DNA from 3 places in the Neobacillus sp. BF23-41 genome. Region 3 is predicted to be linked to each of the others. Evidence: riboswitches for the same ligand, from Rfam matches in the RefSeq annotation. Region 3 holds a riboswitch; each other region holds the start of a gene.
The links. A riboswitch is a leader RNA that binds a small molecule or an ion and turns the genes downstream of it on or off. The one in region 3 is predicted to bind S-adenosylmethionine.
Positions count from the first base shown of each region.

Region 1: linked by a shared signal. The riboswitch ahead of AB7942_RS14490 (methionine ABC transporter ATP-binding protein) and the one ahead of mtnW (2,3-diketo-5-methylthiopentyl-1-phosphate enolase) in region 3 are both predicted to bind S-adenosylmethionine.
Region 2: linked by a shared signal. The riboswitch ahead of AB7942_RS03460 (sugar ABC transporter substrate-binding protein) and the one ahead of mtnW (2,3-diketo-5-methylthiopentyl-1-phosphate enolase) in region 3 are both predicted to bind S-adenosylmethionine.

Region 1 covers NZ_JBGBPR010000008.1:155,193-157,463, forward strand. The annotation lists gene AB7942_RS14485 (ABC transporter permease) at 1-392, shown strand, start outside; SAM riboswitch class I at 678-784, shown strand; gene AB7942_RS14490 (methionine ABC transporter ATP-binding protein) at 876-1,889, shown strand; gene AB7942_RS14495 (methionine ABC transporter permease) at 1,879-2,271, shown strand, end outside.
Region 2 covers NZ_JBGBPR010000002.1:57,142-59,412, reverse strand. The annotation lists gene AB7942_RS03465 (MFS transporter) at 1-628, shown strand, start outside; SAM riboswitch class I at 885-992, shown strand; gene AB7942_RS03460 (sugar ABC transporter substrate-binding protein) at 1,122-2,237, shown strand.
Region 3 covers NZ_JBGBPR010000001.1:363,725-365,995, reverse strand. The annotation lists gene AB7942_RS01725 (pyridoxal phosphate-dependent aminotransferase) at 1-827, shown strand, start outside; SAM riboswitch class I at 911-1,019, shown strand; gene mtnW (2,3-diketo-5-methylthiopentyl-1-phosphate enolase) at 1,092-2,271, shown strand, end outside.

The DNA of each region.
Region 1 (2,271 bases), on a different contig from region 3:
GTATCTTTGATATTGGCATCAATATGTCCTTTTGGTCAGCGGCGTTCGTCATGATGCTATTTTCATTGATTTCCGTAGGGATCTCATTAATGATTGTTTCTTTTTCAAACAGCCGCAGTGCCGCGGGCGCCTTGCAAAATTTAATTATCACTCCGACCGTCATGCTTTCCGGCTGCTTCTGGCCGGTGGAAGTGATGCCGAAATCGTTACAGAAAATTGCTAATTTCCTGCCGCAGCGCTGGACATTGGATACGTTAACGAAGCTTCAGGAAGGAAATGAATTTAGCGGGTTGTATTTAAATTTCATGATTCTATTTGCCTTTGCCGCTGCGTTTTTCTTGATTGCGGTGTATCGATTTAGTAGAAATAATTCTACACAGACTTTTGTGTAGTAGATATGTGGTTCAGACCTCCGCACAGCTAATGTATAAAGCGGAAAAGTGTAAACGTCGGATGAGGGCAAAGTTGCTCTTGTCTTTTTTTTGGCTGGTCGGAATGAGATGCAGGTAAAATAAAAATAGAATAGACTAGTATAGTTGAGTATAGTATAGTTAATCCAACTATTTTGATTGATTTTATGGGAATGGAAATCCATATTATGTTAGAATACTATTTTCAGATGATTGACAAGATTAAAATAGATTGGTAATATCTTAAATATCTTAATTTAATGATGAAACTTATCGAGAGCGACTGAGGGACTAGGCCCTATGACGTCCGGCAACCCCCATTACAGGGAAGGTGCCAATTCCTGCAGAATGACGATCATTCTGAAAGATAAGTCGAAATATCCACTTGTATTTCGATGTCCCTTTCAGTTGAGAGGGGCATTTTTTTATATCCAAAATATTGCATTTTAAAAAAGAGGTAATCGTATGATTGAGATTCAGAATCTTTCGAAAGTTTACAATACGAAAAATGGCACGGTAAAAGGTGTGGATGATGTTTCGTTAACCGTTCAAAGAGGCGGAATTTATGGAATTGTCGGCTATTCAGGTGCAGGAAAAAGTTCGCTCTTGCGCTGTATTAATCTGTTGGAGCGACCAACATCAGGGAGTATTACTGTTGATGGTATTGACCTTACTTCACTAAAGGGGGAGAATCTACGCTTATCACGATTAAAAATAGGGATGATTTTTCAACACTTTTATTTAATCAGTCAAAAAACGGTGTTTGAGAATATCGTGTTTTCCTTGAAAGCGGCCAACTATCCAAAGAGCCAAATCAAAGAACGGGTGGAAGAACTGCTTGCAACGGTCGGTCTTGGAGATAAAAGGGATGTTTATCCTTCCCAACTGAGCGGTGGACAAAAACAACGGGTAGGGATTGCACGAGCGCTGGCTAATAATCCGAAGGTACTATTATGTGATGAAGCAACATCAGCCCTGGATCCAACCACGACAAAATCGATCTTAAATTTATTGAAAAAAATTAACAAAGAACTCGATATTACGATAGTTTTAATCACGCATGAGATGAATGTTGTCAAGGAAATTTGTAATCGAATGGCGATTATGCAAGAAGGAAAGGTCATTGAAGAGGGAGCGGTATATGATATATTTGCCAACCCTCAGGCAGAACTGACCAAAGAATTTATCGACAGTGTTGTTTCCTTTGACGTTCCGGAGACCATTTTAAATAATTGTGAAGGACCGATTATCAAGGTCATGTTTAAGGGGAAAGTCGCTGGAGAGGGCGTTATTTCCGATATGCTCCAGCAATATAACGTAAAAGGGAACTTCCTGCATGGATCGATTGAATATATTCAAGAATTGCCACTTGGCATCTTTATCATGGAATTGAAGGGACAAAAGGAAGACGTGAAAGCAGCACTTCAGTATATCGAAGACCGGGCAGCGCAAGTGGAGGTGTTACGTAATGGGCTTTGATTTTCAGCATCTTTTGGAACTAATTCCTGATATAAATACAGCATTTTTACAAACGATTTATATGATCCTCATCTCATTGGTAATCGCGATAGTCATTGGCTTGCCAGTAGGGATTCTATTATACGTGACCGACAAAGGCTTGTTTTTGCAAAATCGCGTCATCCAACTTTGCATGGGCTTTGTTGTTAATTTAGTCCGCTCCATTCCTTTTATTATTTTATTGGTGGCGTTAATTCCCTTAACCAATTTTCTAGTAGGTACAACAATTGGACCAACTGCTGCGAGTGTTTCGCTTTCTGTAGCTTCGATTCCTTTTTTTGCCCGAATTGTCGAGAATGCATTAAGGGAGATTGATAAAGGGGTCATTGAAGCCGCGATAGCT
Region 2 (2,271 bases), on a different contig from region 3:
GGCTCATGCAAAACTACTTTTGACCAACCGACAAATGATAGGAATCTATATTGCACAGTTTTGCCTCAATACCATTGTTTGGTTCTTCTTGACTTGGTTCCCTACCTACCTTGTGCAAGAAAAACATATGTCCATGCTCAAGGTTGGCTTTATGGCTTCACTCCCATATGCAGGTGCCTTTTTAGGTGGAATCGTCGGTGGATATATATCCGACTGGCTGTTAAAGCGTGGAAAGTCACTTGGTGTAGCACGTAAAACACCAATAATAATTGGGTTCTTGTTTTCAAGTATTATTGTTCTCGCTAACTATACTTCATCAGCAGCACTTATCATGCTTATCATGTCGGTAGCCTTTTTCGCCAAAGGGATGGCAGGTGCAACTTGGACGCTTGTTGGCGATATGTCTCCAAAAGAAATCATTGGATTGAGCGGTGGAATATTTAATACATCAGGTAACTTGGCTGGTATCGTAATCCCTATTGTAGTTGGATATATTTTAAGCACTACGCATTCCTTCAGTGCTGCATTATTCTTTATTGGAGCAGTCTTGATCATTGGAGCATTATCTTATATCTTTATCGTGAATAAAGTAGAGCGGATCGAATTACCAGCAGAATTAATGGAGTAAAAACCAGCTCTAAAAAATGTACAAGCTTCATGGAAATTAAATTTGAAAAAGAAGGCTAGCCTATATCTTAAATGGTTAGCCTTTCTTCATTTTAGGATTTATTACTATACCTGTAACGCTTCTTATTTTTCAGCACTTATATTCAAAGGCTTGAGGCGTAGGAATAATAACTATATTAGAAATATTCAAAACACTATTGACAACTTGTTAATGGGAGACTAAAATCTAGTTTATTACTTTAAATGAATAATACGTTCTCTTATCAAGAGTGGCAGAGGGACTGGCCCGATGACGCCCAGCAACCGTTCCGTTTGGAATTGGTGCTAAATCCTGCAAAACAATTTATTGTTTTGAAAGATAAGAGAGGAGTAGTCCCTTAATTTGTGATGAAACCTCTCTTTTCTGGAGAGGTTTTTTATTTTTATATAAAAACAAACCTTTCCAATCGGAGTAATGGAGTATTGATAAGAATCTAAAAGGGGGAGCTTTAATCATGAAAAGAAATATCTTTAAAAGTACACTCGTATCAGCATTAGCAGCAACACTCTTACTCACAGGCTGTGCTTCTGAGGGAGAAACAAAACAAGCAAGCGCTCATAAAAAGGTTTCACTTGAAGGTGTATCTGAAAAGTTTACAAGTGGTGATCCGTTAAAAATCAAGGTTATTCGAAAAATTGGCGGTGACGATCATACTGCCCAGTTCTTAGCAGGTGCAAAAGAAGAGGGAGAAGCCTTAGGTTTTCAAGTGGACGTGTTTACCGCAAATGGTGACACAGCTAAGTTCCATGATGCTATTAATCAGTCATTAGACCAGGATTATGATGGATTTATCATTTCTCATGGTGACGATGATGCGACTGTTAATGATGTAAAAAAGATAGTTGAAAAAGGAAAAAGTGTAGTTACATTTGACTCGAATCCAAATATTGCGAAGGTTGATGGAGTAACGCTTACTTCACAGGATGATGAAGCCTTAGCAACTTTGGCCCTTGATCAACTCGTAAAGAATACAAACGGAAAAGCAAATATTGCCTACCTATGGGTCGACGGTTTCCCTGCAATGGTTAGACGTAATAAGGTTTATCAAGATGTCCTTTCAAAAAATCCTGAAATTAAAGAAGTGGAACGCTTTGGTGTGGCAGCGGCAGATACAAGTGTACAAACACAAAACGCAGTTGCAGCCATGTTAAATAAATATCCAAAGGGCAAACTGGATGCCATATTTGCTACTTGGGATGCTTTTGCAATCGGTGCAGCACGAGCTTTGAAAGAAGCGGGACGTGAAGAAGTGAAGATTTATGGAATCGATGTTTCCAATGCGGATCTGCAAGAAATTCAAAGAAAAGGCAGTGCTTGGAAATACACAGCAGCTGTCGATCCGAAACTTATCGGTGCTGTTGATATGAGAATACTTGCGAAAAAGCTTGCAGGTGAAGAAACACCACAGACCTTTGATTTAGATGCTTCACTTGTTTCACAAGAAAATCTTCTCAAAGCAAAAGAGCCTGTGAACATGGTTAATCTGGCAAAAATTATTCCAGGCTGGGGTCAATCGACTGCATTTGAGGAAGAGTGGATAAAAACGTTAAAGAAGCATTATAAAGAATAGTCGGTATACAACTAGACACTCTCTTTTTCAATAG
Region 3 (2,271 bases):
ATCCGGGGGATACCATCCTCGTACCTGACCCCGGTTACCCAGATTATTGGTCTGGGGTTGCTCTTGCAAAAGCTGAAATGGTTACGATGCCGTTACGAGAGGAAAATAACTTTCTGCCGGATTATTGCGAACTGGATAAGTCTGTTTTATCAAAAGCAAAGTTAATGTTCCTCAATTATCCTAATAATCCAACAGGATCTACAGCTACTCATGAATTTTTTGATGAGACTATTAAGCTAGCGAGTGATCATGATATTTGTGTTATTCATGATTTTGCCTATGGTGCTATTGGTTTCGATGGTGAAAAACCAATAAGTTTTATGCAGGTTGAAGGGGCTAAAGAGGTTGGGATAGAGATATATACTTTATCAAAAACCTTTAATATGGCAGGCTGGCGTGTTGGTTTTGCTGTTGGGAATGAGAGTGTGATTTCAAGCATCGAACTTTTACAGGACCATCTTTATGTTAGTTTATTTGGGGCTGTACAAGAGGCAGCGGCTGAGGCTTTAATGGGCCCTCAGGATTGTGTACGGGAACTAAACGATCTTTATGAGAGAAGACGTAATGTATTGATTGATGGGCTTCGTTCATTGGGATGGAATGTCACCGCGCCAAAGGGTTCCTTTTTCGCGTGGCTCAAAGTTCCTGAGGGCAAAACATCTGAGGAATTTGCTAACATTTTACTTGAACAAGCACATATCATGGTTGCACCGGGAATTGGCTTTGGAGAATTTGGAGAAGGATATGTCCGTGTTGGGTTATTAACATCAGAACAACGATTAGCCGAAGCTGTTGAAAGAATTAGTCGTTTGGAAATATTCTGTTAAATCGATTGACATTTTTTATTTTTCTTGCGATAATCCAAATTAAAGTTAAACAACATTATAAATTTAATAAAATACGAATCGTTTTCTTATCAAGAGCAGGCGGAGGGAAAAGCCCGATGAAGCCCGGCAACCGACTTAAACCAGTTTTAGGCACGGTGCTAATTCTTGCAGCAACAAGCTGATAGATGAGAAGATGTTAGTTTGCGGCTAACCTCTTCTTTGTTGAAGAGGTTTTTTATGTTTTTTGAAAGGACGTGTTTTGGAATGTCTAAAATAATTGCTACATATTTACTGCATGATGAAAAAAAGCCAACCAAAAAGGCTGAAGAGATTGCACTTGGATTAACTGTAGGTTCATGGACGAACTTACCTGAACTAGAGCAAAGCCAATTACGCAAGCATAAAGGCAGTGTGGTATCAGTTGAAACGATACCTGCAGAAAAAGGTGACCAATCTTTAATCTGCATAGCCTATCCAGCGATTAATTTTTCTAATGACCTGCCTGCTATTTTAACAACCGTTTTCGGTAAGCTTTCATTAGATGGAAAAATAAAATTACTAGATTTACAGTTTGATGATGGATTAAAGAGTCAGTTCCCTGGCCCAAGGTTTGGAATTGAAGGTCTTCGGAAGAAATTAAACGTTTATAATAGACCGCTTTTAATGAGTATCTTTAAAGGAGTGCTCGGTAAAGATCTCGCATTTTTAGTTGAGCAATTAAAGCAACAAGCCCTTGGTGGTGTAGATTTTGTGAAGGATGATGAAATCCTTTTTGAAAATGAGCTGACACCATTTGAAAAAAGAATTGTCGAAGGAAAAAAGGCATTGCAAGAAGTATTTGACCAAACAGGACATCGAACTTTGTATGCAGTTAACCTAACGGGTAGAACATCGCAGCTGAAGGAAAAAGCAAGGAAGGCTGCAGAGCTTGGAGCGGACCTCTTACTGTTTAATGTGTTTTCCTATGGCATAGACGCCCTGCAGGAATTAAGAGAAGACGATGAAATTGCCTTACCACTTATGGCACACCCTGCAGTTAGTGGTGCTTTTACATCATCTCCAGTTTATGGATTATCCCATTCATTATTGCTTGGAAAGTTGCTTCGTTATGCTGGTGCTGATTTATCATTGTTCCCATCCCCATATGGAACCGTGGCGTTAGAGAAGACGAAAGCACTGTCGATTGCAAGTGAGTTAACCGTAGAAGATGTCTTTAAAAAGTCATTCCCAGTTCCATCAGCGGGAATTCATCCAGGCTTGGTTCCTTTATTAATTCGTGACTTCGGTATTGATTCTGTCATTAATGCAGGCGGAGGGGTCCATGGCCATCCAGATGGTGCACGTGGAGGGGGCCTTGCGTTCCGTCAAGCGATTGATACCAACCTTAAAGGAAAGTTATTAGCCGAAGGTGCAAAACAGCATCCTGAGCTCCATACGGCACTAA